DNA from 2 places in the Gottfriedia sp. NPDC056225 genome. Region 2 is predicted to be linked to the other one. Evidence: a T-box and tRNA genes for the amino acid it is inferred to sense, from the RefSeq annotation. Region 2 holds a T-box; the other holds one or more tRNA genes.

Region 1 (16,211 bases), on a different contig from region 2:
CTAAATGATATGCATTCAATCTAATATTATTTTTTAACATTAAAGGAATTAGGTCGTTACTAATGTCAAAATATCGATTTTCTGGAATTTGAAATAATAATTCCGGACTCATAATATAAATTCCGGTATTTACTAGTTTACTAATTTCACTACCCTCATTAGGCTTCTCAATAAAATCGATTATTTGTCCATTTTTCACTTTTACATTTCCATAAGACCCACAATTTTCAACTTGTTTTACAAACATAGAAAATTTACTTTTATTTTCTAAATGATTCTTTAATGCCTCTCTAATTTCTCCATCAAATAAAATATCACCATTCACTAATAGAAAGGGTTCATTGAGAAAATGCTTAGATAATCGTAAACAACCAGCTGAGCCTAAGCTTTTTTCTTCTATAATATAATCAATTGAAACATTTTTTAATTTCATCGCGTTAATTGTTTCAATTATAGCTTGGGACATATAATGAAGCTGAATAATAAACTCATTAAACCCCAATCTTGTTAGATGTAATAATAAATGCTCAATTGCCGCTCTATTTGCGATTGGTAATAGTGGTTTAGGAATGTTGTTAGTAATTGGTAAAAGCCTTTGACCGTATCCTCCAGCTAAAATAACAACCTTCATTTGTTACCACCCCAATATGTTATACTAGTTAAAGAAGTATGCTTAATATTACATAAATATGACAAAAGGGCGTCCAGTAAAATTAGAACTGAACACCCTTTTTTATTTTATTGATTTAATAAATAATGCTTACCTTTTACTAAATAGTAAATGTTCTCTGCAATATTAGTTGCATAATCTGCAATTCTTTCAAGATATCTACAAATGAATGCCATTTGCAAAATATTTGCAACATGCTCAGGCGACTCAACAATACTCGACATTAAATTTCGTACAGTCGTTCCATATAACTCATCAACTAGATCATCAATTTCACCAATCTCTTTTGCAGCTTGTAAATCTTCAGTTCGGTATGCTTCTGAAGCTTTTGTTAACATATCTAAACCAAGTTCATGCATCTTTTCGATATTTTCTATAGGTAAGGTTTCTTGACGGCTACGAATACGAATTGTCGACTTTGCGATATTTACAGCATAATCTGCAACTCGTTCAAGGTCATGAGCAATCTTAATTGCCGTTAAGTTTCTTCTTAAATCCACTGCAACTGGCTGTTGTCTTGTTATTATGACTAAAATTAATTCATTAACTTCTTTTTCTAATTTATCGATTCGATCATCTTCATCAATGACTTCTAAAGCTAATTCAATATTTTCAGTTCGAAATGCATCCATACTCTTAACTACAGCTTTTTTTGTTTTCTCAGCTAGCTCGATGATCATTTCTTGTAATGATTTTAACTCTGTTTCAAATTGATTTCTCATATTATTGCCACCATTTCCCCTTCTATTAACCGAATCGTCCAGTAATATAGTCTTCTGTGCGTTTATCCTTAGGAGTCGAGAATAGTTTATTTGTATTTGAGAACTCAACTACCTCACCGCTTAAGAAGAAAGCAGTTTTATCAGAAACACGTGCTGCTTGTTGCATATTATGAGTCACGATAATAATACTAAAATCCTTTTTCAAATCATTGATTAATTCTTCAACTTTTAAAGTTGAAATAGGATCTAATGCCGAAGTAGGCTCATCCATTAAAATAACATCAGGTTCGATTGCAAGGCAGCGTGCAATACATAAACGTTGTTGTTGTCCCCCTGACAAGCCATGTGCGTTCTCATGTAAACGATCCTTAACCTCATCCCAAATCGCAGCACCTTTTAAACTTTTTTCAACAATTTCATTTAATGAGGCTTTATCTTTAATACCATGAATTTTTGGTCCGTAAGCAACATTTTCCCAAATTGACTTAGGAAATACATTTGGTTTTTGGAATACCATTCCTACATGAGTTCTTAATTCTTGTACAGGATAGTTTTTATCGAAAATATCTTGTTGACGGTAAAGAATTTTACCTTCTGTTCTAACTGTAGGCACTAGCTCAACCATACGATTTAAAGTTTTTAAATAGGTCGATTTACCGCAACCACTTGGACCAATAATTGCTGTTACTTCATTTTCATATATGCTTAAATTGATGTTTTTTAGCGCTTTATCTTGTCCATACCATAAATTTAAATTTTGAGTATCATAAACAATTGATTTTTTTGTGTTTGTATTTGTATCTTCAATATCTTCACTTTTAATATTATTTTCTCTATCTAATGTAACTGTCATAACTTCTATCCCCTCTCATCCTAAAGGAAGCATTCTATTGTTGTTTTAAAATGTTAACTAAACAATAGCTATAATTTATAATCTTTTTAATTCGGTAATTGATTACATGAATAATCATATCCTTAAACTATTAAACCTGTTTTAACCGAATGTAAAGATTATGTAAATAAGTTCAGAAGCTCTTTTAAATTAGATAAAAAAAAGAGAAGGGATTCTCCTTCTCTTTTATTGATTCTTATTTTGGTCGTCTTGACTATTTTGAGTACTTTGATTTTCAGTTGTGTCTTTTGGTTCATCATTGTAAACTGATTGTCTTTCTTTTTTTAATTTAAAGTACTCATCCATAATATCGCGGCCAATGTATTTATTGACAGGCGCTTGGTCAGTTTGTAACCAAGGAACTACAACTGAAAATGCAATTTCAGGATTGTCATATGGAGCATAGCCAGTCAATGTTTCATTATATGTTCTTGGTGCTTCTTTATAATTTTTACGATCAGGTCCATCATAGAAGGACTGGGCAGTACCTGTTTTACCAGCTATTTTATAGTCTACGCCTAAGAAATAAGGACGAGCAGTACCACCTTGTTCATTATATACTTTGATAAAACCTTGTTTAACTCGATTGATGTATGAATCCTTCATATCAATTCGATTTAAAACTTTTGTTTTTACTTCTGATCTAATTACTCCAGTATCTTCACCAATAGAAGGTTGTCTTAATTCTTTTGCAACATGCGGTTGAATTCTATAACCTCCATTTGCGATTGTCGATATATACTGAGCTAATTGAAGTGGTGTATAAGTATCATACTGTCCAATCGCCATATCTAGAAGGAAACCTGGGTTTTTGTCGACACCTTTAAATCCAATTGCTTCATTTGGTAAATCAATTCCAGTTTTAACACCAAGTCCAAACTGACTGAAGCTATTACGGAATGTATCAAACGCTTTTACATCGATATCCAAAGGTTTATTTGGAACATAATTTGCATGACCAATTGCCATTGCTGTTCGGAACATATAAACGTTTGAAGATCTTTTTAACGCATCTAAATCATTAATCCATCCCATATTACTATAAGATGATTTGATAGGTGTCCCTGCAATTTTAATCGGTGTATCGAATTGTCTTTGTCCAGGAACAATCGCTCCTGTTTGAAAACCTGTTAAAAGCGTTGCACCTTTTACTGTCGAACCCATCTCGTAAGATGAAGTAAGATTGCCTGTTGCATAGTCAATAACTTTATTTCTTCCTGTCTTTTTATCTTTAACAATTTGTTTACCTGACATCGCTAGAATTTCACCCGTATTCGGATTAATCATTGTAACGAATGCTCGGTCCAAATATTTACCATTTGAAGTTGCTTTTGCTTGTAAAAGCCTATTTTTTACAATTTCATCAACCTTACCTTGAAGCTCCATATCAATTGATAGTACTAAATCACTACCAGGTTCCCCTTCAGTAATCACCTTCGTATCAACAACATTTCCATTTGAATCAATAACATTTTGAGCTTTACCTTTTGTACCTCGTAAAACATCTTCATACTGCTTTTCGATATAACTTTTTCCGACACGATCATTACGATCATAGCCACGTGCTAAATAATAATCTACATTCTGAGCAGGTAAACCCTCTTTTTCAGAAGTAATATTACCTAAAATTGTGCGGAACGTATCACCGTAAACGTATTTTCTTTCCCAATTTGTTGTTACATCTACACCAGGAAGCTCGTCCAAATGTTCACTAACAGTTGCATATTCTTTTTCAGTAACTCCCTCACTTTTAATTGTTTGTGGAGTTAATGCATAACCTACGCTCATTTGCTTGTAAATTGCAAGGATTTGCAAGTCATTTGGACTAAACGAATTCATGTCAGCTTCTGTAATTTTATCAAGTTGTAAATTATAGTAAGCTTTGTTATATGCAGCATCATCATCTTTATTTTGAGCCTTTAGATCTTTATCTTCTTGTTTTGATACTAGTGTTTTTGCGTCTTCAGGATTTTTTAGTAACCAAAAATCCTTTCGATCTCTTTCAGTTATTTTATTAGTTGGCATCTTAATAAAAGTTTTTAACTTAGTAGCCATTTGTAATAGTTCACCAGACGTCGTACCTTTTTTCCTTGTATACGTGATTGTACGTAAAGGCTTATTATCTACTACAACCTTACCATTACGATCTAGAATTTTCCCCCTTGGTACAGCTTGATCGACGGTCATATTTTCTGTTCGCTCTAATTCTGATTTATAGTCTTCACCTTTTACAATTTGTACAACACCTAATCTTAGAATTAAAAAGGAAAATAGTACAAATACAAGGAAAAATAGAGTATTCAGTCGTGTGGGTAATGTAATTTTATATTTCTTAGGTTTATTCATCTTTTCTCCTCTTTTTTCTACCATTGCTTTCATTACGCGTATTATTATTTTATTGAATTGGAAACAGATTTACAGATATACTTTTGACAATTTAGTGAACTATCTTGTATTAAGCATGGTTAAATTCTAATTTCCTCATTACGAAATAGACCAAAAAGTGTCCTGTACCAAATAAACACATTAACAATGGAATAACTTGTTTCGCTGGAAACAATATAGTACAAACAATGAATACTGCAATTGAAAACATTCTACCACTATTCAAATAAACTTCACGTATCACTATATATTCCACTCGATATTCCCTGGCCTTATACGATTTTCCTATTATATCATATGTTAAAGATAAGTAAGGTACTAAAATGATTGGATACGCCAAAGAAATAATTGCACCATAAATAATCAATAATGAAAAATTAACTTTAAAAGCAATTACGAAAACCGCACTAAATAATAAAAATCCTCCAAGAAATATTGCTTTCATTCTAAAATTTTCTTTTATGATTCGAGTCACAATGTAATAAGTAATAAAGCTGATTAATGATGTTATTAATCCATACTTCCCTAAAGCAAACTCACTTCCAGTTGATAAGAAAATATAGATTGAAATGACAAACATAAAGATCCCTTCACGATTGCCTTGAAAGAAATTGGCATAAGTAACTTGTCGCCAATTCTCATTTAACTTTCTTTCCAAGATGACTCGTTTAATGTTGAACTCACTATCAAGTTCTCTTTTAATTAAAAAACAACTTAAGACAACCGCACAAACAAATAATAAAACTGCAGCCATAAATACAAAGTGATAACCTTTATTTCCAATCATGGAAGAAATGATTGCTCCAGCAATAAACGGCCCAAGCATTCCAGAAAATGAATTAACAAGCCCTAAAAAACCGTTAAAAAATTGCCTAGTCTCAGGCTCAGTCACTTCAAATGTTAATAAATTAAACGCCAAATAATAACAACCATTTCCAACTCCTAAAATAGCTCCGATTAATATCGTTGCTAGCAATGTCTTTGTTTCAAACACTAAAACAACAATATAGAAGATCGCTAAAAAAGAAATACCGATCCTAAGAATCACAACACGATCAACTGTTTTAGCTAATCTACCCGCAATCACGAAAGTCAGAGCTTGAAAAAATGCAATCGCAAATTGATACGAAGCTATCGGTAAATAATCATTTGACTGCTTCCATAAATAAACATTTACAAATGTACTAGATAAAGCTGTTGCCAAAGTAAATAATCCACCGACACTTAATAACAAAACTAAGTCTCTGTTTAGATCGACATCACCTAATAAAAATTTCCACCTACTCATAAAAACTCTCCTTTGTCTCATGAACTAGTTTTCCGAGTAAATGAAAATTTATCCTTTTATTTAACAAATATAAAAGATACTATCCTGAAGATTTAACGATTCGAGGTAAAAATAGATATCGCGCTTGAAAGGATTGGATACTGAGTTACAAATAAAACCGTTGAATCCGAAAAATGAAATCTGGAACCGAAGTGTATGGTTGAAGCTCAAATAAAAATGGGGAACGAGCGATGAATTACTTTACTAATTTTTTAATGTTTTTACTGATAAATGCTAAGTTAGCTGCACACTAATAAACTAATAAGGTTTACTTAAGTAAAATAAGGTATTATATTTGTTGAATAGATTCTCTTTAGAGACAAGAAAAGTAGGTGAACAAAGTGGGAAAATATCAATTAGATTATAAAGGTCAGCAAGCTGTTGCAAAGTTTCATGAAAAACAGACACCTGCCAAATTTGATAAAAAGATGCAACTTGAAAAAATGCGTGCGGAGTATTTGAAAAAAAAGCAAAAACAAACAGATAAATAATTTGAATGAAAACATAGGAAGACTAAAATCTTCCTATTTTTTAGTTCAAAAAGCAATTAAAAAAATTACTGCGACAAATAAAAAAGGGGCCATCCCTATGTCAATTATCCTGACTTTAGGATGACCCCTTCATGTTTTATAAATTATTTAGCAGCTTGGTATAACTCTTCTACTTTTTCCCAGTTTACTACATTCCAGAATGCACCAACATAGTCAGGGCGTTTGTTTTGGTAGCCTAGGTAGTAAGCATGCTCCCAAACATCTAAGCCTAGGATTGGAGTTTTACCTTCCATTAATGGTGAATCTTGGTTAGGTGTGCTAGTTACTTCTAACTCACCATTGTTTACTACTAACCAAGCCCAACCAGAACCGAAACGAGTTAATGCAGCTTGTGTAAATGAAGCTTTTAACTCATCTAGGCTACCGAATTTAGCGTTAATTGCTTCTGCAACTTCACCAACTGGAGTGCCTGTGCCTTCTGGAGTTAATAAAGTCCAGAATAAGCTGTGGTTAGCATGTCCACCACCATTGTTACGTACAGCAGTACGGATACCTTCTGGAAGTGCATCTAAGTTTGAAATTAATTCTTCAATTGAAGAAGCAGCTACTTCTTTGCCTTCTAAAGCAGCGTTCAAGTTAGTTACATATGTATTGTGGTGACGAGTGTGGTGAATGTTCATTGTTTCTTTATCAAAGTGTGGCTCTAATGCATCATAAGCATAAGGTAATTGTGGTAATTCGAATTTTGACATTTTTAAATTCCTCCCAAGGATAATAGTGAATTTCCATTTAAAGTTATCAAATATATTGAAAGATTTCAATAGTAATGCTCAGAAAAGGAAAATAATATAAAAAAGATTTACTTTTATCAGAATTAGATCCAAGGTTTAATAGCAATATTTAATAATCAAAACGAAAAAAGTCTCCAACGATAACGTTGAAGACTTTTTCACTGTTTAAGGAGTAAGAGGGATTCGAACCCCCGCGGGCTGTTACACCCCTGTCGGTTTTCAAGACCGATCCCTTCAGCCGGACTTGGGTATTACTCCATAATAAAATATTGGTAGCGGCGGAGGGAGTCGAACCCACGACCTCACGGGTATGAACCGTACGCTCTAGCCAGCTGAGCTACACCGCCAAATTATATAAATGGCTCCGCAGGTAGGATTCGAACCTACGACCACTCGGTTAACAGCCGAGTGCTCTACCACTGAGCTACTGCGGAATAATTTCCGTTGTCCTTAAGACAATATTTAATATATCATGCCTCTAATTAAACGTCAATGTAATTTTTCACTTTTTTTATTTTTTTTAGATATTAATTTATCTTAATAAACTTTTAGTGTAAATAATATGAATGTGAAGTTTGAAACTGCTCTAAAAGTTCATCTTCCCCACTAATCTTGCACTCCTGTATTTCTCCCCCTAATTCATAGTCCAGGCCAACTTACTATCCTTAATAAAACTTCTGCCCGCTCTTAATCTTACTCTTTTCATTCTAATTAAAGTTTAATATTCATTTTCAAAAAAAAGATTATAATATACAAAATAGCTCTAAAGATACATAATAAATTTCGGGAAGTGAAATAACATTTAATAAGAAAGGATGAGTTTATGAATATATTTAAACAATTTTGGTTTAGTTTATACTCTCCAAAAACAATATCAAGATATAGACTCCAAAAAATCGGTAAAACAATCTTTTTTCTATTCCTACTAGCAATTTTATATACTCTTCCTGGGTTCTTTTCATTGGAAAAAAATGTGAAGCTTCAGGTGAACAATGTTTCTGATTTGCTAAAAGAAAATATTCATACAATTTCTTTAAACAAAGGAACAATAGCCTTAAACGACAATACGCCATTCGAACAAAAGATTGGTGAATATAACTATGCTTTTTATCCAAATGAAACAGTTATGCCTACCAAATTAAAAAATGAACAGTTTGCATTTGTTGTATTAAAAAATAGAATAATCATGAAAAATGATAAAGGCGAGCAAGATTTCCCTTACCCTTCATTAAAATCAAAAGAAATAAATAAAGCGGGCGTTTCAAAATTTATTAAAAATATAAAAGAAGCTCTTCCAGTCATTTTAATCGCGTTATTTTTCCTATATTATTTTGGTTCATGTATCTTCATATTTTTACTTGCGACAATTTTAGCATTTTTAACAACTGTAATTAAGTCGACTAAACACCTACAGTTTAGACAACGCTTTGCAATGGTTTCATATAGCTTAACATTACCTACTGTTATTTATTTCTTACTTAGATTATTCGAAATAAATATTCCATTCCAAACTTTAATTTATATTGTAATTGCAGTTGTTATGTATACATTAACAATTCGAAATTTACCATCAAAAAAATAATCAATTTCCGAAGCGTTTACACGCTTCTTTTTTTATGGACTATTTCCTGGCTTCTTTTTGGAATATTCGGTGTGGACAAGCATATAGTCTACAAAAGGAGTGATTATTAATGAAAAGAATAGCTTTCTTATTCGGTGCATTATTACTTGGATATATAATTTTCTTCGACCTTAACGTAGGAACGATCCCTACTCAACATATTGCTACAGTAGCCAAAGCATCTAAATCAGAAACAAAAACATCCTCACTTCCAAAATATGAAAAAATCCAAGTAAAGAATGGAGATACTGTTTTAGGAATTATCGAAGATCTCAATCCCGATTTTAGCCAACCAATTAGCCAAATTACGAAGGATTTTACAGAGTTAAACGACGGCCTTCTACCGACTAAAATACAAAGTGGAAAATCATATAAATTCCCAATTTACTCTTCACAAAAGTAAATTTTGTGTTATATTTCTTTAGAACCAGTTGATAAAATGAGTAATCATGAAGAAAATATGATAATGTAGAAATATAAAAAATGAAATAAGTTATTTTTGAAGGAGCGAGTTACTCGTGAACGAAATTACACATAGAAGTAAAACACGTGCAGTTAAAGTAGGAAATGTAGTTGTTGGTGGAGCAAATGAGATTTCAATCCAAAGTATGACAACAACAAAAACACACGATGTTGAAGCAACAGTTGCAGAAATTAAACGACTTGAAGAAGCTGGATGTCAGATTGTTCGAGTTGCAGTACCAGATGAAAGAGCAGCTAATGCGATTGCTGATATAAAAAGACAAATTAATATACCACTTGTAGCAGATATTCACTTTGATTATAAATTAGCGCTTAAAGCAATTGAAGGCGGCGTAGATAAAATAAGAATTAATCCAGGTAATATTGGACGTAAAGAAAAAGTTGAAGCAGTTGTAAATGCAGCTAAAGCTAAAGGAATTCCAATACGTATCGGTGTTAATGCTGGTTCTTTAGAAAAACGTATTTTAGAGAAATACGGTTACCCAACTGCTGATGGAATGGTTGAAAGTGCATTACATCATATTAAAATTCTTGAAGACTTAGATTTCCATGACATCATTGTTTCAATGAAAGCATCAGATGTAAATCTTGCAATTGAAGCATATGAAAAAGCATCAAAAGCATTCGATTATCCTTTACACTTAGGTATCACTGAATCAGGTACACTATTTGCTGGTACAGTTAAAAGTGCTGCTGGTTTAGGTGCAATCATAAGTAAAGGGATCGGAAACACAATGCGTATCTCTTTAAGTGCAGACCCAGTTGAAGAAATAAAAGTTGCTAGAGAATTACTTAAATCTTTCGGCTTATCTTCAAACGCTGCAACATTGATTTCTTGCCCTACTTGTGGACGAATCGAAATTGACTTAATTAGTATTGCAAACGATATTGAAGAATATATTTCAACACTAAAAGTACCAATTAAAGTTGCCGTACTAGGATGTGCAGTAAATGGACCTGGTGAAGCACGTGAAGCTGATATTGGAATTGCTGGAGCACGCGGTGAAGGATTACTATTCCGCCACGGGGAAATCGTTCGTAAAGTACCTGAAGCAACAATGGTTGAAGAATTAAAACGTGAAATCGACATTATCGCAAAAGAAAAACTTGCTGAACTAGAAGCAGCAAAAGGCTAAAGAGACAAAGAAACAGTCTCCCCTAGCTTTTAATAACGTTGTAAACAAAGAGGCCTCCTAAGAGTCAGCGTAACTGACAAATAGGAGGCCTCTTTTTTCATATTAAGAAAGACTATGTATAACTGCATCTTCGCCTAAGGCACGATTGGCAGTTTACGTTAATATAAGCCTTTCTAGAATGGGGGTATCTTGTTAGAATTTTATTATTAGAGTGGAATTTATGCTCACCTTATATTGATATTTAATAGATTTCTTCACTTTTTTAAGCAATTTTTTTTAAAAAAGTGCAAATTTATTGATTTTCCATTGTGTGCATCGATCTTTGAACAATTAATTAGATGAAATACCCTAACCGGTATTAGTATTTCCCTATCTAAATTGGGGTCCAACGGAGTTTAATTGCAGTTTCGCTAATTTTATTTGCAGTTTTACTGATTTTATTTGCAGTGTTTCCTTCATTTGCTCTGTTCACAGCTTTATTTGAACTTTCAAGTTTTTATTTGCAGCTAATCTTCATCTCAACTACTCTTCCTCTAAATACTTAGTAGGATGCCCATTTCAAACATTTTGGACACCCTACTGTTTACACGTTCCTACTAGATCGAATAATCCTGAGGGATAAATACCTTTAATTCATTAGGGCGTACAAATACTCGTTCTCCAAGTTGAATATTTAAATCATAAAATAATTCGTTCATTAATTCGATTTCGACATAATCATTTGTGTCTTCTCGAAGGACTTCGACGTATACAATTGGCCCCACTGCATGAATATGAGTAATGATTGCACTTATTGATGTTTGATTTGTTTCAATTTTTTCGATTGATATTTGATGAGGTCGGACATAACCTGTAACTTCTTTATGATCTCTTTCCACTTGCTCCTGTAATGGTATTTCTAGACCACCACTTATTAAATTTCCTTTATTAATCCGTCCATGGAACAAGTTTACTTTTCCAAGAAAATCATAAACAAACGGGCTTGCAGGTGTATGATAAACTTCTTCCGGGGTACCTATTTGCTCAATTGTTCCCCCATTCATAATGACCACTCGGTCGGCAACTTCAAGTGCTTCTTCTTGATCATGTGTTACAAATATGCTTGTAACATTAATTTCGTCATGAAGCTTACGTAACCATCTTCTTAAATCCTTTCTTACTTTTGCATCTAGTGCTCCAAATGGTTCATCTAATAATAATACGCTCGGTTCAACAGCCAAAGCTCTAGCTAATGCGACACGTTGTCGTTGTCCACCTGATAATTGCGAAGGAAATCTTTTGGCAAAGCTTTCTAATTTTACTAAATTTAATAGCTCCATTACTTTCTCATTAATTTTTCGCTTAGTTGGTCGTGTAGCTCTTGGTCTTACATTTAATCCAAATGCAATATTATCAAAAACGGTCATATGCTGAAATAAAGCATAGTGCTGGAAAACAAACCCTACATTCCTTTCCTTTACTTGTAAATTTGCTACATCCTGTTCCTCAAAGAATATTTCCCCATCATCTGGATTCTCTAAGCCAGCAATTATTCGTAGTAATGTTGTTTTTCCAGAACCAGAAGGACCTAATAGTGCTACTAATTCTCCTTTTTTTATATTTAAATCAATTCCTTTTAAAGCAGACTCATTTTCATAACTCTTTAATACATTAGAAACTTTAATTGACATACGATCCTCTCCTATTGTTTCTCTGCCTTCTGTACTTTCCATTCAATAATATTTTTTATCACTAATGTCAGAATCGCAAAAATAGACATAAGTGACGCAACTGTATAGGCTTGTGGAAATTGGTACTCATTATATAAATTTTCTATATGAAGTGGCATCGTAATCGTTTCTCCGCGAATATGTCCAGAAACTACTGATACAGCTCCAAATTCTCCAACCGCTCTTGCATTACATAATATAATGCCATATAAAAGTCCCCATTTAATTTTTGGAAGTGTCACCTTCCAAAAAATATGCCAACCGTTAGCACCTAAAGTTAACGCAGCCTCTTCTTCTGCACTTCCAGTAGCCTGCATAACTGCAATTAATTCTTTCGCAACAAACGGAAGAGTTACAAAGATTGTTGCTAAAACAATTCCTGGGGTTGAAAAAATGACTTTTAAATTGTGCTCTTTTAACCAGCCACCAAATACCCCATTATTCGGACTAAATAAAAGTACAAATAAAAAACCCGTAACAACTGGAGACACAGCAAAAGGTAATTCAATTAAAGTTACCAATAAATTTTTCCCTTTAAAATTAAATTTCGTTGTAGCCCAAGCAATTGAAACTCCAAATATTGCATTAAGTGGTAAGGTAATAATCGTTACAATAAATGTTAATTTAATTGCAGCTAAAGTTTCATCATTTACGATTGTTTCTTTATAAACTCCGAAGCCATCCTGCAATGCTTTTATAAAAATTGAAACTAAAGGAAGAAATAAAAATAGCGCTAAAAATAAAATAACGATACTAGTTAAGATGATTTGAAACGATTTCCCCTTTAATTTAATTCCTTTTTTTGTATGACTATTTAAAGTTAATTTTCTCTCAATATTTAACTCTCTTTCCATTCTAACTCTTACCCCCTTGAACAAATGCCCGATTAGAGTATCGTTGAAAAATACTAATCAATAATAATAGAAGGAAAGAAATAACTAATAATACAACTGCTAGTGCAGTTGCCCCTGCATAATCGTATTGCTCTAATTTTGTCATGATCAATAAAGGGGTTATTTCAGTTTTCATAGGCATATTTCCCGAAATAAATACAACAGACCCATATTCCCCTAAAGACCTCGCAAAAGCTAATGAAAAACCAGTTAACAAGGCTGGTAAGATTCCTGGGAATATTATCTTCCAAAAAATTTGTAAACGGTTTGCGCCTAAACTTGCAGCTGCTTCCTCAACATCTTTATGGAAATTCTCTAGCACAGGTTGCACCATTCTTACTACAAATGGTAATCCAATAAAAGTAAGAGCAATAATAATACCTAAAGGTGTATAAGCTATTTTGAAAGAAAATAGTCTTCCAATCCAACCACTTGGAGAATACAAAGTAGTTAAAGTAATACCGGCTACTGCAGTCGGTAATGCAAATGGTAAATCAATGAAAGCATCTACTATTCTCTTCCCTGGAAAACGATATCGTACAAGCACCCAGGCTACTAATAAACCAAAGACAGCGTTTAAGATCGCAGCAATAAAGGCTGTTCCAAAACTAACTTTATATGACATTAGTACTCTAGGATCGGTTACAATTTTAAAAAATTTAGTCCACCCTATATCAAAAGAGTGTAGAAATAACATCGATATTGGTAAAAAAATAAAAAAACTTATATACAATATTGAAAATCCAAATGTTAAACCGAACCCAGGTAAGATTCTCTTTCTTGTCTTTAGCAAATTTATGTCCACTCCTTAAATGAAAATCAAATAAAGAAGACTTGGACATAGCTCTATAGATGAGCCTCGGTACATCCATGTCCTCTTTATTTTTTAAGTTATCGTTACTCAATTAATCGTTTATTGATAAATTTGGTCAAATATTCCACCATCATTAAAATGCTTCGCTTGTGCCTTACTCCATCCTCCAAAATCTTTATCGATTGTCAACATTGGTATACTAGGATATTGTTTACTATATTTAGCAAGTATTTCTTGATTTCTAGGACGATAGTAATTTTCTGCAATGATTTTTTGACCTTCTTTACTATATAGATAAGATAGATAGGCTTTCGCTACTTTTTCAGTTTTCTTTGCCTTTACATTTTTATCTACGACTGCAACGGGTGGCTCAGCAAGAATACTAATAGATGGATAAACAATTTTATAATTCCCTTCGCCTAATTCTTTAACAGATAAAAGACCTTCATTTTCCCATGCAATTAGTACGTCCCCAATCCCTTTTTCAACAAATGTAGTTGTTGAGCCACGCGCGCCAGTATCTAAAACAGGTACATTCTTATATAATTTCTTCATAAATGCTTTAATTTTTTTCTCATCACCATCATATTTTTTATCTGCATAACCCCAAGCAGCTAGGTAATTCCATCTTGCACCACCAGAAGTTTTAGGGTTTGGAGTAATTACTTGAACACCTTTCTTAGTTAGATCATCCCAATCCTTAATATTTTTTGGATTGCCTTTCCTTACTAAGAAAACAATAGTTGAAGTATATGGTGTTGAATTATAATTAAATTCTTTTTGCCAATTAGGTGATAATAGTTGTGCCTTTTCGTTGATTGAATCAATATCATAACCTAGAGCAAGTGTAACAACATCAGCATCTAAACCATCAATTACTGCCCTAGCTTGCTTTCCCGAACCTCCATGAGACTGCTTAATTGTCACTGTTTGGTGATGCTCTTTTTCCCAATATTTACTAAACGCTTTATTATAGTTTTCATATAATTCACGGGTTGGATCATATGAAACATTTAGTAATTCTACTTTTTTATTTGCCACATTTCCATTCGTTACCTCACTACTATCGTCTTTTAAAGTCGAATATAAGATTCCAGAAACAGCCAAAACTGCAACAACCGAGCCAATAATCCAAGTTTTTGCCCCCACTATATTCCGCCCCCTCAAATATCAATTCTCCGATATTATTTGTACCCATCTCGATCATTCAATACATTAAAATCTCCCCTTTAAGGCACAAATGCAAAAAGACCCTTAACTAAAGAAACTAGTTAAGGGCCTTTGGTCTTCCAATCAGCCAATTTGATTTTTTTATATAAGCTTAATAATAAACACACTATTCCTATGTGTCAACTATGAATTTAGAAAATTTAAAATTATTTTTCATTATATTTACTATTTATACAAACCTCATTGTATACTCATTATATTTACTATTGAAATTACATTTTATATGGAGGATCTCATGCTGTTAGAAACATATTTTAAACACATCGGATTAAAGAAACCAGATACAATTTCATATTCCTCGTTAAAAGAAATTCATCGTCATCACTTACTTTCCATACCATTTGAAAATATCGATATTATTTCTCAAATACCACTAACTATGAACCCTTCTCTAGTATTGAAAAAGATTTCATCAGGTAAGCGTGGGGGAATTTGTTTTGAAACAAATTCATTATTATTTTCTGTCCTACAAGAACTAGGTTTTAATGTCTCTTATATTTCAACTCAATTTTGGAACCAAGAAAAACAACAATGGAATCCAGAGTTCTCCCATTTATCTATTTTAGTTAAAATTAACGGACAAAATTATCTTGCCGACGTAGGAATTGGTGGCGGTTTTTTAGAGCCCCTCCTTCTACAGGATCAATACGAATACTCTGATTCAAATGGATCCTATCGTATAAAAGAACAAGACCATTCGGACTGCTTCATCCTCCAAAAGTTCAATCAATCTTGGAAGGATTTATTATTCATTTCAATCATACCGAAACAGCTACATCAATTTGAAAAACAATTTAACTACTTCCAAACTAGTAATGAAACAATCTTTACCCAATATAAAATTGTCAATTTACTAACAAAAGAAGGAAGAATCTCGTTATCGGATCATCAACTAAAAGTAACTAAAAATCGTAGAATCTTTATATCTGAAATAAAAAATGAAGATGAATGGCAATCAATTTTTAACCAATTATTTAATCCAAAAGCTGAAATAAAGGGCTAAGAGATTGGCCAAAGTCCCAACAATCTCTTTTTGGCCCCTCTTCT
Region 2 (16,211 bases):
AGGACAGCATTGTTAACGGCAATCGTCGTAGGGTATAAAGGATCATTGTAATCTGCTCCAAGAGACATATTAATAACGTCCATTCCATCAGATACTGCTTTATCAAGTCCTGCCAAGATCGCAGACATTGAACCAGACCCATATGCTCCTAGAACACGATAAGAATAAATATCAGCATCCGGTGCAACACCTGTTACTGAAAGGTCTCCTTTATTTTTCCCTTGTCCAGCAATAATACCAGCAACATGTGTTCCGTGCTCAGTATAGTATGCTTCTCCGCTACTGCCTATCTCAGGCTGACCAGACTTCTGCCAATCTGCGTATGTTGTTTCCATTGGATCATTGTCATTATCAACGAAATCATAACCACCTTTAAACGCATCTTTTAAATCCGGGTGATTATAATCAATTCCAGTATCAAGAATACCAACTTTTACGCCTTTTCCCGTATAGCCTTCTTCATGAAGTTTTTCGATACCCGGGAACGTAACCGATGTATGAGTTGCAGCTTGCGTTCCTGTAGTTGATGACTCACTAATGGATGGTGGCTCTACATGAACTTGTAAATCACTATAGACAGATTGTACTGCACTTGATTTAAGAAGTGATTTTATTTTGTTAGCTGGAATTGTCATTGCAACCCCGTTGAATGCTTTCTTATATGAACGTTTAATTGAATATGGATTTTTCTTTGCTTTTAATTCACTACTAAAAATTGTTTTTAAATCTTTTTGGAATGTTTCATGTGAATCGTCTACTTTTGCTTGTGCATCCGCTGCTGAAAGCGTATCACCATTTGATGCTGCTTCGATAACCGCAGTCTGCTGAGGCTTGTCCTTAAACTCGACAATGACAGATGTAAGCTTGTCACTTGTTTGATCAACATCAGAAGATAATTGAAGCCCCTCTTTGTCAGTTAACTTTAATTGCTTAATTGCCTGAAGCTGTTGTGGCGTAAGTTTTGCTAGTACTTGATCAATTGCTGTTTGCGTTGCAGCTTTGGCAATTGTCTGATGTTGTGTTAATGGAAATGCATTAAATAAAACACCAGTACCTAATGCTACAACTGCTGTACTTTTGATTAAACGTTTCATCCTAGTTGTCTCCCCCATTTTTCTATATTTTCTTTCTATTTAGATTATACGGAAAGTTTATGGTTTTGATATTTTGACAAAATTCATCAATCGATAATTTTTATTCGACTTATTACGACAAATCTCTACATTTTATTCATTTTTCATCTCATTTCGATCAAAAATCTGTAAATATTTTTCTACAAAATCTTTAATTAAAAAGTTAAAAGCTTCTATAATACTATATCGCTAATCGACAATTATGAAATTCACATTGAATCTGATTGTTTTCCACCTATGAAACAACGATTAATCACTATCAATGCTCTTTCATGACATATGTATTTCTTAATTGCTTTTGGAGAATTTTCATTCCTTGGATTTTGCATCATGTAGTTATTGATGACATGGTGCAACTCCATTTTGTTAAACGGCTGCTTCCTCTTTGTGCCAGTATTCTTTTTCCCTTTGCATCTATTTGTGTAGTAGTTCCGGTAATTCCATTTCAATACGAACCTTCAGTTCTATATGCAACATTTTGCTAATTACAAAAAAATTATATAATAACTGTTTATTATTCAAATAAAATGACTAGACTTTGATAAATATTAACAGTGACTTAGCTTTTTTGATGAACTAGAATAAAAGGGTAATATTAATAGAAGAAAGTTGACAAAATTTTGATAAAAATATTACCATTTATACCTTCATTTAAGTTATAGTGCTTTACAAATAAAGATTCCAATGAATAATCATTGACGGCAACTAGACAAAGGATTATGTTTTGTGATAAATTATTACAAGAAAAATCTGTTTAATAACTATATATTTTTAAAACGATGAAAAGGAAAGTAGTTTTTGCTATAGTCGATAGCGAGCCAGGGACGGTGAAAGCCTGGTGATGAGGCATGGATGAAGAACACCTTTGAGTTCTAACCGAAAGGGTTATCTTAAGTAGGCTTAGACGTTTCCAGAACGTTATTAACTGGGGTAAGCAATATTAGCTTTAAAGTTGGTCATATTATGACAATTTGGGTGGTACCGCGGAAGTTAGCCTTTCGTCCCTATTTTTGGGGATAGAAGGCTTTTTTTTATGGAAAATTAAAATTAGGAGGCAAATTATGATAAAGACCGTAATTAAAGATTTATACAGAAATCAAGAAAATTTTAGCAACAAAACTGTTCAGATTTCAGGATGGATTCGTACTCTTCGTGATTCTAAAACTATTGGCTTTATAGAGTTAAACGATGGAACATTTTTTAAGAGTGTACAAGTAGTTTTTGAAGATAGTCTTGATAACTTCAAAGAAATCACGAAATTACCAATTAGCTCATCTGTTTTAATAGAAGGTGAATTTGTTCCAACTCCTGAAATGAAACAGCCTTTTGAAATTAAAGCGACAAAAATTATTGTTGAAGGATTATCAGATACAGATTATCCTTTACAAAAAAAGAGACATTCTCTTGAGTATTTAAGAACAATCTCTCATTTACGTCCGAGAGCCAACAGTTTCTCTGCCGTTTTCAGAATTAGATCTCTTGCAACTTATGCTATTCATAAATTCTTCCAAGAAAAAGGATTTGTCAATGTACATACTCCGATTATTACTGGGAGCGATACAGAAGGCGCAGGAGAAATGTTCCGCGTGACGTCAATGGATTTGAACCAAATTTCTAAAACTAAAGACGGAAAAGTAGATGACAGTGCAGACTTCTTCGGTAAAGAAACTAACTTAACTGTAAGTGGTCAATTAAACGCAGAATCATTTGCTCTTGCTTTCCGTAATGTGTATACTTTCGGTCCTACTTTTAGAGCAGAGAATTCTAACACTGCAAGACATGCTGCAGAATTCTGGATGATTGAGCCAGAAGTTGCCTTTGCAGAACTATCTGATATCATGGACCTTGGAGAAGACATGGTTAAGTATGTCATTAATTATGTTTTTGAACATGCACCTGAAGAAATGGAATTCTTTAATAGCTTTATCGATAAAACACTTATCGAAAGATTGAAGAATGCATTAGAATCTGATTTTGGTAGAGTGACTTATACTGAAGCTGTTGAATTATTGCAGAAAGCTGATAAGAAATTTGAGTACCCTGTTGAATGGGGAACAGATTTACAAACGGAACATGAACGTTACTTAAGTGAGGAAGTTTACAAGCGTCCTGTATACGTAACTGACTATCCGAAAGAAATTAAAGCATTCTATATGAGAGCGAATGATGACGGTAAAACAGTAGCAGCGACTGATTTATTAGTTCCTGGTATTGGAGAATTAATTGGTGGAAGCCAACGTGAGGAAAGAGAAGACGTCCTTACTGAACGTATTAAAGAACTTGGTATGGATGTTGAAGATTACTGGTGGTATTTAGAGCTTAGAAAATACGGTGGTACAAAGCATTCTGGCTACGGAATTGGTTTTGAACGACTTGTTATGTATTTAACTGGTATGAAGAATATCCGTGATGTTATCCCATTCCCACGTACACCAGGAAACGCTGATTTTTAATTTGATATGAAAAATAAAAATAGGATGCTTTCGGCATCCTATTTCTTTTTCTATTTTATATAGCGGTTATTCCACTAATCATTAAACTAAGTGATTTAAGCAGTTAGTTTATTATTTTAATATCATCATCTATTTGTTCATCTACCGGTACACGTTTTCCTATTCCGAAAGCATAAAAACTAATTGTTACGATCACCAAGAAGATAATCCCTACAATAAGCGAGATACGTGTGTCGTCATTAAACCACATTCCGATTAAAACCAAAACTAAATAAGCTAACGTTATATAGTTCGTAACAGGCGCAAAGGGCATTTTAAATGGATGATTGGCAATTTCTGCTCCCTTTACTTTTCTGAATCGCAAATGACTAATTAGAATGACAAACCACGGAATCATACCTGGTAGTACACTTGCACTGTATACATACACGAATAAATTTTTTGGTGCAATAAAGTTTAAAATTACACCGACTACTAAACCAATAAGAACACCAACTGTACCGAATAAAGGCACTCCGTTATTTGAGACTTTAGCAAAATATTTTGGTGCTTGTCCATTAACTCCTAATGTATAAAGCATACGTCCTGCACTGTAAATACCACTGTTACAGCCAGACATTGCAGCAGTGATTACTACAAAGTTAATGATTCCAGCAGCAGCTGTAATACCAACCTTTGCAAAAGTTACAACAAATGGGCTTCCAATCGAATTTAGTTCATTCCAAGGGTAAACCGTTACAATTACAAAAATCGCACCAATATAGAAGATTAAAATACGCCAGATCGTACTTTGAATCGCATCTCTTAATGTTTTTTTCGGATTTTCTGCTTCTCCAGCTGTAATACCAATTAATTCAACACCTTGATAAGCTCCAACAACTAGTGAAAGTGCAAAGAAGAAACCTGACCAACCACCTGTAAAGAAGCCTCCATGTTTCCATAAATTTGATAATCCAATCGCATGTCCACCGTTACCAAGACCGAAGAAAATTAGGCCAAATCCAGCAACAATCATCAATAAAATTGTAACGATTTTAATCATCGCAAACCAAAATTCAAATTCACCAAATGACTTAACAGAAATTAAGTTTGCTGCACCAAGAATCACAATTGCAATAAGGCCTGGTATCCAAGCAGGTAAGTCTGGAAACCAGAATTTCATGTAAGCTCCAACTGCTATAATTTCTGACATTCCAACAATAACCCACTGGAACCAGTTACTCCATGCAGTCATATACCCCGCTAACGGATGTATGTATTTATGGCCAAATGTAGCAAATGAACCTGTACTAGGCTCTAAAAACAACATTTCACCCATTGCACGCATAATAAAGAAAATAAAAATGCCCGAAATTGCATAAGCAAGCATTACTGATGGGCCTGTCCAATGAATCGTACTCGTTGAACCCATAAATAAACCTACACCGATTGTACCGCCCAAAGCAATCATCTGTATGTGACGCGCTCCGAGGCCTCTCTTCAATTCCTTTTGTGCCATGCTATTTCCTCCCCAAAGATAAGATACTATAATCTCTATTTTGTATTGAAATGATGAAGCAAGTGTCACTTTTATTATCTTTTTTTAAAACTGATCCCCAAAATCATTGTTATGCAACATATCTTACAGTTAAGCTTCTTCATTTCCCTTAGATTATTAGATACTGGTTACCTACCCTACTTTTCGAATTGGGTTAGAAACATCTTTCTTCCGTAAAACACTAACATAATAACCACATAAACCACCTATGAGCGATGGAACCAACCAACCTAATCCTAAACTATACATAGGGAGAAACTTTGTGAATAAATGATGTATTACTTCAATACGTATTCCAGCTGAGTTTAGACCATCAAATAGACTCACAATAAACGTTAAAATCAAACTACCCTGATACACTTCTGGTCTGCCATTAAATTTATAGTGTAAGAATGTTAAGAAAATTAAAGATATGGCAATTGGATACAGTGTCATTAAAACAGGCACTGAAACTTTAATTAATTGTGTTAAACCTATATTTGCGATAAGCGTACTAAACACAGACATTATAATTGCAATCTTTTTATAAGAAATGGCTGGAAACAATTCATTAAAAAAAGAAGAACAAGCAGTGATTAGACCTACACTCGTCGTTAAGCAAGCCACGGTAATCATCAATCCAAGTAAGATTGCCCCATAAGAACCAAAATAATAGTCTGAAACCTTCGCTAATACTTCAGCACCATTATCTAATCGACCAAGTTTTTCAACACTCGATGCGCCCATATATGTAAGAGCAGAATAGATAATTGCTAAAAGTGAAGCAGCGATTGCTGTTGATTTTCCACAAACAATCATAAGCTGTTTTTTAGAAGTAACGCCTTTTCCTTTAATTGCATTTACAATAATAATTCCAAAAACAAAAGCTACAAGAGCATCCATCGTTAAATATCCTTCTTGAAATCCTTTAAAAAACACATGTGATGTGTACCCTTTAAAAGGCTCTTGAAATTTTCCAATTGGACGAACAATAGCTACAACAACTAGCAATCCGATAAATGTTAATTTAATAGGAGTCAGAAACCTTCCAACTATATCAATAATCTTTGTAGGATTAAGTGATAACAAGCAAGTAACTGTGAAAAATAAAATTGAAAATATGATTAATGGAACAGGACTTGCATCATTTGATAAAAAAGGTTTAACGCCAATTTCAAACGATACATTCCCTGATCTAGGGATAGCGAAAAAAGGACCAATTGCTAGATAAAGGACCGTAGTAAATACAATACCAAACAACGGATGTACCCGTCTAGCTAAAGATTGTAAGTTTTTTTCACCTGAAAAGACAAATGCAGTAACGCCAAGTAGTGGTAATCCAACTCCAGTAACTAAAAACCCTGCATTAGCTATCCATAAATTTTTTCCGGCTAACTGTCCAAGAATAGGTGGAAAAATTAGATTTCCAGCGCCAAAAAACAATGCAAATAGCATAAAACCAAGTATGATTATAAATGAATAAGGTACTCTTGATGACATTAAACAACAACTCCGATAAATAATTTGAATTTGTATAAAGTTTCACAACTTATACTAATAAAAAGCTATCTTCTATTCACTAATTTTTATTTCGTCTCTTTTTACGACCAAACAATCTTACCTCACATTTTTATCAAATTCAATAAATTATAATAATTAAGATTAGACTGTTTTTCTAATCTAGATCGATACTCAGTAGTTTTACTTTAGTTTTATTGTTGATTGGCAACTAAATTTTGATTCAAAGAAATTTTGTATGTTGGTGTGAAGATGTGTGAAGATGGAGCCACTCTCATCTTCTGTGTAGAAATACGAACAAATTATGGCTTTTGTTGATAAAGTTGTGAACTTTATTGATATAGTTATTATTTTTGTTGATATAGCACTAAAATTTGTTGATATAGCTTTGATTTTTGTTGATAAACGGTTTTACTCAACAGAGCGTTCTATTTTTGAGATACATTCAATAACACCTAAAACGTAACACCTGTATAGAACAGGCAGAATTTGCCCCAAACTAGGATACTCGCGCATAAAATTAAACTAAGTAATGGGGTATCGTGTTGCACAAATATTTTCAGTTCCATTCAAAAATGGATAAGTTTCACCTTTTTTCAGTGGAACACCTATTAACAATTGGTATTATTTTTGCACTTTGTATTCTTCTTTTTATCTTTAGAAAACAGCTTCAAGAGCAAGTAAGCGAACGATTTTCCCGTTATACTTTAGCGTTACTATTGTTGGCTTCTGAAGTTTTTTATCAACTATGGCTTTTATATGAGAATGCCTGGTCATTAAAAACAGCTTTGCCACTTCAACTTAGTGATATTGCAGTCATTTTGGCAATTGTGATGCTACTGACAAATAGCTACAGATTGTTTCAATTCATGTATTTTGCTGGATTAGGTAGTTCGATTCAAGCAATCATAACACCCGATCTTGACAGATTTTCATTTCCGCATATTCGATATTTTGAATTTTTTGTTTCGCACGGAGGAGTTGTACTAGCTTGTTTATTTATGGTTGCGGTCAGTAAATACCGCCCGACCATATCTTCCCTGTGGGTAACGGCCCTCATCGTTAACCTTTATGCAGCCTGCGTATTTTTCATAAATAAATCACTGAAAACAAATTTTCTTTACATTATGAAAAAACCCGCAAGCGCGTCACTATTAGATTATCTTGGTCCATGGCCATGGTATATTCTCTCATTGGAATTAGTTATGATTGTAAGCTTTTACCTTCTGTACAGCCCATTTTGGCTGAAAAGGAAAATCGAAAGAAAGTAATCGAAGTACATTTAGAAGATTTATGGAAATATAGTAAATAGGAACCGACTATCATCCATCGATTCCAAGTATGTTTAACTATTAAAACAGGACAGAGTAATTAAATTTTCAACTCTAAATATTAGAACCCATTACCTATATTGTCTTTTGTAATATTTCACTTTTAATGAAGAAAGGCGACAAAACACCCGCGAACATTTAACTAAATTCCTCATGAGAACATTAGTCTTATTTCAGTGGTAACCCCTTTCCAATTACTTAAATTAATAATGGATTCTTAGTTCTATAGGAACTAGCCCCAAACCAGACCTGCGCAACATATTGATTATCGCGAACTCAAAGCTAGTACGAGTATTAAACGATTTATTTATTTTCAATTTACTATTTTCGGCTTACCCCTATTCCTAATAAAGGTTACTAAGTACCGCTGCATATACTAATATTATCTTCCTACATGGAGATTCTAAAAAAGAAAGGAGTAAGATCCATGAATAAAAAACAATTAGAACGAATTAGTTCCGGAAAGGGTTTTATAGCAGCTTTAGACCAAAGTGGCGGAAGTACGCCTAAAGCCCTTCTGCAATATGGCATTAAAGAAGATAGCTATTCGAATGAAAAAGAGATGTATGAATTAGTGCACGAGATGAGAACGCGTATTATAACAAGTCCAGCGTTTGATTCAAAGTTTATCTTAGGTGCAATCTTATTTGAAAATACGATGGATCGTTATATTGATGGGCAATATACAGCTGATTATCTCTGGGAGAAAAAAGGTATAGTACCTTTTCTAAAAATAGATAGTGGGCTTGCTAATCTTGAAGATGGAGTTCAACTCATGAAACCCATTCCTGGCTTGACCGACTTGCTTAATCGGGCGAATAATCGTAACATTTTTGGGACTAAAATGCGTTCGCTTATCAAAGAAGCAAACGCTGCCGGAATTAAAAAAGTTGTTAAGCAACAGCTTGATATCGCTAACCAGATAGTAGATATGGGACTAGTACCGATTATCGAACCGGAAGTTGATATTAACAGTGTGGATAAGGAAGCATCTGAAAAACTACTAAAGAATGAAATCCTTGCTCAATTATCTACCCTTGATAAAGATGCTAAGGTCATGTTAAAACTTTCCATCCCTACGAAAAACAATTTCTACACTGATTTAATAGATGATCCTCATGTAGTAAGAGTTGTGGCTTTATCCGGTGGGTACACGCAAGCAGAAGCTAATGAAAAACTAGCTCTGAATCACGGATTGATTGCCAGCTTCTCACGCGCCTTATCGCAAGGGTTAACGGCCGGGCAAACTGACGAAGAATTCAATTCGATGCTTTCGAAATCTATAAATAGCATATACGAAGCTTCTATTAAATAATAATGTTGGAATAATAGCTCGCACCCGTACTAATGAAAAACAAAGTACGGGGCTTTTTCTATTCATTTATCCTTATAGCAAAGATTAATTATTTTATTGATCCACTCTTTTTAAAATAACGGTACTTATTTTATTTTTCCAGTAAATTTCAATATGTACTTCATTTTCATTATCAAGGAACTCACATCCACCGCACTCTCTTTTTTTACTATGGAATTCATTAGATTTATTTAACAAAAAAGCCTCACTCCCAATTATTCCATGGCTATACTTAATCAAATAGTGCGAGGGTGACTTAGCTAAATCTTTATCATACTTCCCTTTATATTTTATTGTTGTTTCAAATAGGATATCAGTACCTACCAAGGTCATTTTGTGTGAAATTTCCCAATTATTGTCCACACCTTTAAAACTAACTGTTTTGCTTTGAAAAAAATGATTTTCTATTTCTCCATGTACTAGAGCAGTTGAATTAAATAAGAACAGTAAACAAAAAATAAGAACCGCTTTTTTCATTCGAAATCTCCTGTTTTTATGTTTAATATTCAACTGAGTTATGGACTTTTATGCAGTTAAATACTATTTAGTCATAAAAAAAAAATCGACTAAATAATCTCATAAACCTCTTATCAGTTAATTTTTTTCATATTTCCTCTCTTTTTTTAACTCATGAACCTTACTAGTATAAGCAATTTTAATATTCTCGGTATATTATGATCACGTAAATCTTTCATGAGTATGATTGCTTTATTTTTAATATTGATTAGGTTTTATTTCAACAACATGAAAAAAATCGACTAAATAGTCGATTTATCCCATTTAAAAATGTTCATAGTTTTTTTAGATAGCTAAAATTGTTTTTATAGTGTTCATATAGTGTTTATATAGTGTTCAATCCTTCTGGTGGTGGAATTGCATTTTCAGCTACCTCTTAATGCATTAATATCAACAAGCCATCCTTGCTAGGACTACATCGATATAAAAACATAGTTATATAACCTAATGAGGTATTATAATGCCCGGTCCTCTACTCCCCTATTTTCTTTGGCTATTATTCCTTTTTTATTCCCTATCCATCTGACAGACACGAAGCTACTAACAAGTAATACAAATGCACCGAATAGATAAGGTAGATTGATATGAATATCGAATAAAAAGCCAGCAAGTACTGGTCCAAAAATTTGACCGAGACTCATATATGCATTGTTCAGTCCTGCTACAAAACCTTGTTCATTACCCGCTTCCCTCGAAAGTAATGTGTTAATTGTCGGGCGTAGTATGTTATTAAATGTAAAGTACAACATTGTAATGACCATTACATAAAAGAAATTTCCTGAAAATAGCAAGGAAACAAGTGAAACGCCAGACAACAAGAGCATACTGCTAATAATTGGCTTTTCCCCAAATCTTTGTGTAAGTCGGTTCGTCAGTACTAATTGGTTGAATGTACCGATAAATGAACAGACCATAAACAGGATGGATATTTCTCTAGTCGTAAATCCATAGCTCTGAGTAACGAACAATGGGTATATTGCTTCAAAGTGAGTAAGTCCGAAACTAAGTGCGAATATCAATAACAATAAGATAAAATAGCGAGATTTAACCGATTGTACAAGTTGACGAAAAATATTATCCTTCTTTGGTTTTGATTTTAGATGCATGAGGCGTTCCTCTGAAGTTTTGGATTCCGTTAGTAATGGTATGCAACTAAGTACTGCCAAAAATCCAATACTTGCAGACGCAAAAAAAGGAGTTCTCGTTCCAAACTCAGCAAGTAGCCCTCCTAAACCTGGTCCAACAATAAAACCAGATGACATTGATGCGCCTAGAAATGACATTGCTCTTGGCCTTTGTTCTTCTGTCGTAATATCAACAACATAAGCCATAATAGAAGGAATCAAGGCTGCTGCTCCCATCCCACCAACTAATCGCGAGACAAGAAAAAGCGAAAAGTGATCTGCAGTAGCAGCCAATAGGTTAGATAAAACGAATAGGCACAGTCCAACAACAATCATCGGCTTCCGTCCGTATTTGTCTGAGATATTACCAGCTATTGGCGAGAACAAAAATTGTGTTAAGCCAAATGCGGATACTAAATATCCCGCTGCTTTTCCTCCTGCTCCAAAATCTATTAAAAGCCCTGGAAGAATCGGAATAACAAGTCCAATGCCAAGCATTGCAAGAAACATATAAAACAGTAAAAACGGTAGCGCAGTTTTTCGTAACATGGATTTTTCCCTCGTTTACTCGTAATGCTCAAAAAATATATTTTTCATTTGGAATACCTTAACTAATTTGATACAAATATTACTGCTTTTGAATAATGTAGAACTGCTTCTTCTAAAACATCTACTCCAATTAAAATATCATCAATATCCGTGAACTCATCTGGATGATGGCTAAGACCATCCTCAGATGGAACAAAAATGAGACCTACAGGAGCAAGTTTTGTCATATTCATTGCATCATGTCCTGCACCGCTTTGCATCACTTCAAAAGGAAGTTCTTTATCAACGCAAATAGCTTGTAACCCATCAATCAGTTTAGGTGAAAGCAATACAGGTTCTTCTGTACTGATGATTTTACTTTCTATTTCTAGCTTTCTATTTTTTTCAATCTTTTCGATCGTTTTTAATAAATAATCCAAAACAAACTTTCTTGATTGTACTGAAGAAGATCGAATGTCTATTTTCATCAGCACTTCTCCTGGAACTACGTTCATCGCACTAGAATGGATATCCAATACACCAACTGTCGCGACAGTGCCATGTTCTTGTTCATGTATTGCAACTTTTTCAAGCTCTAAAGCGATCTCGGAAGCTCCAAGAAGTGCATCTTTTCTCATATTCATTGGGGTCGTTCCAGAATGAGATGCTTTTCCGTTTATTTTAACTAGAAGTCTAATAGGTGCTGCAATTCCAGTAACAATTCCAATTTTTTTATGATTATTTTTCAATATTGGACCTTGCTCAACATGAAGTTCAAAAAACGCTTTAAATTCTTCATCTGCTCTACTAGCTTCATCAATACTATTGAAATCAAGAGCACAGTGAGCAAATGCTTTCTCCATTGTGATGCCATTACGATCTTCTAAATGACGGTACTTCTCTTTTTCAATGATCCCCGCCATCGCTTTACTCCCAACAGTTGATACCCCAAAGCGAGAAGATTCCTCACAAGCAAATGAGATAATTTCAATTGGGTGGTCAGTCACAATATGCTTTTCATTTAAACGCGCAATAACTTCGAGTGCCGCAATGACGCCAACTACTCCATCATATTTCCCACCCTCGTACACTGAATCCAAATGAGATCCCATTACAACAGGAGGGAGCCCTTTTACTCTGCCTTCTCTTCTTGCTATCACATTTCCACATTGATCCATTTGGATATCTAATTTTTCTGCTTTACACATACGGATAAAAGCATGAGTACAAGTTTGTTCCATATTCGAATACGCTAGTCTTGTAATTCCTTTTTCCCCAGTGTTATATTGACTAATTTTATTAAAAAGTGTTAAGTATCTTTCTTTACGATCCATGAGATATCTCCTGTCCTGTTATTTATCTTTTTTCCTACACTTAATGGGAAGTAATCCTCCATTAATCAAAATTTCATTTTATTGAAGGTAAGAGAAAATACTTTACATCATGTTCCTCATGAAAAGTTTATTTATAAAATGGTAAAATCCGACTCCAATGACAAGAGAGCCGGACTGTGTTATTTTCGTAAACGATCTAGTAGTAAAGCTCTGATGATACTGGCTTCACTTAAATATATGGTGTAGAAAAAGATTATTTATTTAGTTTGTGAAAATGGTCAAATAAGTTATCACAATCTTCTCTTTTGTCCACTTTAATCAGATTAAGAACGCTTTTATCTTCTCCTGTTAAATATTTTCGAAGATGTAGATCAGAGAACCCGTGAACATCAGCGTCTTCTGAAGTATTGCAATAGTAAACCTTCTTAATCCCAGCCCAAATAATTGCAGCTACACACATTGGACATGGCTCACAAGTTGCATAAATTTCACAATCAGATAAATCCATTGTTTCTAACTTCTTGCAAGCTTCTCTGATCGCAACCATTTCTGCGTGTGCAGATGGGTCAGTATCTCTCATCATCGTGTTGCTTACAACTGCGATAATTTCATCGCCTCTAACGATTGTTGCACCAAATGGTCCCCCAACTTTACTATTCATTCCTTTGATTGTTTCTTCTGCTGCCATTTTCATGTAATCCATTATTAAATCCTCCTATTATATAATGACTATATAGGTGTCTATATGTTACCCAGTCGTCCTATGAATCTTACTAATTCGCTTTGCTTATTCTTCCGAAAATGGTGTATAAAATAAACGAAACGATTAATCCACTAAAGAAGGCAAATTCATTCATTTTCACTAAAAACGGCACACTCTTAAGGAAAGCACCTGACATCGGAAGTATAAAGCTGATGACCAAAACAAACATAGCAATTGGATTATAGCCGTTCTTATACTCTCCATTACTGCCCTTTGGAACATAAATATGATCCAGATTTATTTGTCTTTTGCGGTGAATATAAAAGCTTGAAAGCATAATACCTGCGATTGGTCCGAAAATTGAACCAATAAAGCTATAGAAATAAAATAATGTCGTTGGGCTTTCTACAAGCTTCCAAGGTAAAATTAACGTACCAATAATTGCTGTTAAAATCCCTGCTGATTTTACTGTAAACACTTTTGGGAAAAGAGCAGTCATTTGTAATCCTGATGGTAATAGGTTGGCAAACACACAAAACGCTGTAGCACCAACGTTTAATGCAAGTATTAAAACAAGAACTGAGAATGTATTTTCGATTTTATCGATCGCATGAACAATATTAAAGATTGGTTCACCGAAAGCAATTTCAGTACCTCCAATTAATGCAACACAAGTAATGGCAAAAAGGATATAGGATAAGATAAACCCTAAAGGTAATCCAATTATGGCATCCTTTGGACGTTTAGCTCGATTCGTAAAATCCGAAATATTTACGACTGGACCTGCCCAGTTAGATACTAAAGCACTCACACAGGCAATAAACACTAGTGGGCTACTTGTTGGATTCTTTGGAACATAATCAAAAATTGGCCCAAAACCTCCAGCCATATTAATCGCCCAAACAGCTGCACCAATGATAAAGACATAGACAATAGGTGAAGACCAGCTACCAAATTTGTTAAGAACATTCATTCCACCTAAGAAAAGTAAAACAGTTACTGTCCAAAGTATTGCGTATGAAATCATTGTTGGGACTGTTAATCCAAGTAGATTAAAGTCACCACCTAGCGTCATATAATTTGGAAAAAATCTTGCAAAAATAACATTTAAAGATTCCGCTCCGACCACGGTTGTGGTACCAAAAAATACTAAACCAGCTATTAGACCACGACATAGTGCTGGGATAATAGCTCCTTTTACTCCAAACGTATCACGGAGTAACATCGCAAATGGCAAGCCATATTTGGAAGCAGCATAACCATTAAGGCAATAAAACGCTGCGACAATACTAGCTGAAAGCATAACTGCTAAAATAACTTGCTTCGTGTTTAAACCGAGGACAAAAAAACCTGCTACTGTCATATAAGACATGATATTATGAACCGCACCCATCCAAACGGTAACATAGTTGGACATTCCCCAATCTCTTTGATTAGGCGTTTTAGGTAACAGTTCTTCCGAGTACCCATAAGATTGATAGATCTCATGGTCACTGGCTGCTAATTTAGCTTCTTCCATCATTAACACCCCTTACTCATATAAACATTGATTTCCTTACTATTTTGTGATCTAATGCAGAGCCGTCTTTATATTATGCATTTACAATATGAGTACCTGCTTGCTCGTTGATTGCTTCTTTTAAGCTTTCAGGATTCGTTATAATTACTCGTTTTCCATTATTTTGTAAGAAACTTAAACTAGCCTCAATTTTTGGTAGCATACTTCCTGGAGGAAAATGATTTTCAAGGACGTACTGTTTCGTCTCTTCTACAGTAATTTTTTCAAGTGCTTTTTGATTTGGTTTACCAAAATTGATACATACTCTTGGAACGCCAGTTGTGACAATTAATGTCTCCGCTTGAATTTGCTCTGCTAAAAGACTTGTAGCAAAATCTTTATCGATAACTGCGTCAATTCCTTCGTACGTTTTATCGTCCTTTTTCACGACAGGAATTCCACCGCCACCTACAGCAATTACTACGTAACCATCCTCAATTAAAGAATAGATTACCTCTTTTTCAACAATATCAGTAGGTCTTGGAGATGGAACAACTCGTCGATACCCACGGCCAGAATCTTCCACAAAAACCCAACTTGGGTGATCTTTTTTCATTTCTTCAGACTGTTCTAGTGAAAAGAATGAGCCAACAGGTTTCGTAGGATTTTTGAAATTAGGATCATCAGCGCTAACTTCAACTTGTGTTATAACAGTCGCTACTTTCTTGTTTATCCCTCTTTTTGCAAACTCGTTTGTTAAAGCTTGTTGTATTTGATAACCAATACCACCTTGTGTATCTGCCACGTTGTTAACAAGAGGGACTGTCGGCATACCTGCTACTTCACTAGCAATCTCAGATCTTTGTAATGCAAATCCAACTTGTGGACCATTACCATGAGTTATGACAATTTCATATCCTTCTTGAACCATGTCTACGATATTTACAACCGTTTCTTGTACGGCTTCATATTGGTCTTGAGTTGTGTTGCGACCGTTTTCTCTAACTAGAGCATTGCCTCCGATCGCAACGATCACTAAATTCCCCATTATTTACCTCCTAGTTGTCTAAACTCGTTAATACTTAACAAATTTAGAGATTGCTCTTTATGCATCTGATATAACGAATTAGTTGGATCATTTTCAATAGCATTTTCAATTGCTTCTACAGCTTCTTCATGTCTTTCTAGCGATCTAAGACTATT

Evidence for each region. The T-box of region 2 lies ahead of asnS (asparagine--tRNA ligase). A T-box ahead of a tRNA ligase gene usually reads a tRNA of that ligase, here a tRNA-Asn.
Region 1: it has a tRNA-Asn gene. The T-box ahead of asnS (asparagine--tRNA ligase) is inferred to sense a tRNA for this amino acid. The anticodon was not compared.

Annotation. Positions count from the first base shown of each region.
Region 1 covers NZ_JBHJTJ010000014.1:91,551-107,761, forward strand. Annotated here, with positions in the region: gene ACFCYN_RS11750 (nucleotidyltransferase family protein) at 1-631, opposite strand, end outside; gene phoU (phosphate signaling complex protein PhoU) at 739-1,392, opposite strand; gene pstB (phosphate ABC transporter ATP-binding protein PstB) at 1,418-2,245, opposite strand; gene ACFCYN_RS11765 (peptidoglycan D,D-transpeptidase FtsI family protein) at 2,471-4,630, opposite strand; gene ACFCYN_RS11770 (MFS transporter) at 4,740-5,957, opposite strand; gene ACFCYN_RS11775 (hypothetical protein) at 6,338-6,487, shown strand; gene ACFCYN_RS11780 (superoxide dismutase) at 6,631-7,239, opposite strand; tRNA gene ACFCYN_RS11785 (tRNA-Ser) at 7,447-7,536, opposite strand; tRNA gene ACFCYN_RS11790 (tRNA-Met) at 7,549-7,625, opposite strand; tRNA gene ACFCYN_RS11795 (tRNA-Asn) at 7,638-7,712, opposite strand; gene ACFCYN_RS11800 (DUF1189 domain-containing protein) at 8,102-8,860, shown strand; gene ACFCYN_RS11805 (hypothetical protein) at 8,970-9,302, shown strand; gene ispG (flavodoxin-dependent (E)-4-hydroxy-3-methylbut-2-enyl-diphosphate synthase) at 9,418-10,518, shown strand; gene ACFCYN_RS11815 (sulfate/molybdate ABC transporter ATP-binding protein) at 11,115-12,188, opposite strand; gene cysW (sulfate ABC transporter permease subunit CysW) at 12,200-13,081, opposite strand; gene cysT (sulfate ABC transporter permease subunit CysT) at 13,083-13,913, opposite strand; gene ACFCYN_RS11830 (sulfate ABC transporter substrate-binding protein) at 14,034-15,086, opposite strand; gene ACFCYN_RS11835 (arylamine N-acetyltransferase family protein) at 15,400-16,167, shown strand.
Region 2 covers NZ_JBHJTJ010000048.1:141-16,351, forward strand. Annotated here, with positions in the region: partial or broken gene ACFCYN_RS21205 (S8 family serine peptidase) at 1-1,094, opposite strand, end outside; T-box leader at 1,904-2,142, shown strand; gene asnS (asparagine--tRNA ligase) at 2,195-3,586, shown strand; gene ACFCYN_RS21215 (amino acid permease) at 3,690-5,084, opposite strand; gene brnQ (branched-chain amino acid transport system II carrier protein) at 5,256-6,602, opposite strand; gene ACFCYN_RS21225 (YwaF family protein) at 7,166-7,891, shown strand; gene ACFCYN_RS21230 (fructose bisphosphate aldolase) at 8,379-9,266, shown strand; gene ACFCYN_RS21235 (hypothetical protein) at 9,360-9,782, opposite strand; gene ACFCYN_RS21240 (MFS transporter) at 10,277-11,494, opposite strand; gene ACFCYN_RS21245 (M20 family metallo-hydrolase) at 11,557-12,807, opposite strand; gene ACFCYN_RS21250 (nucleoside deaminase) at 13,061-13,510, opposite strand; gene ACFCYN_RS21255 (cytosine permease) at 13,581-15,029, opposite strand; gene arcC (carbamate kinase) at 15,103-16,056, opposite strand; gene ACFCYN_RS21265 (ankyrin repeat domain-containing protein) at 16,056-16,211, opposite strand, start outside.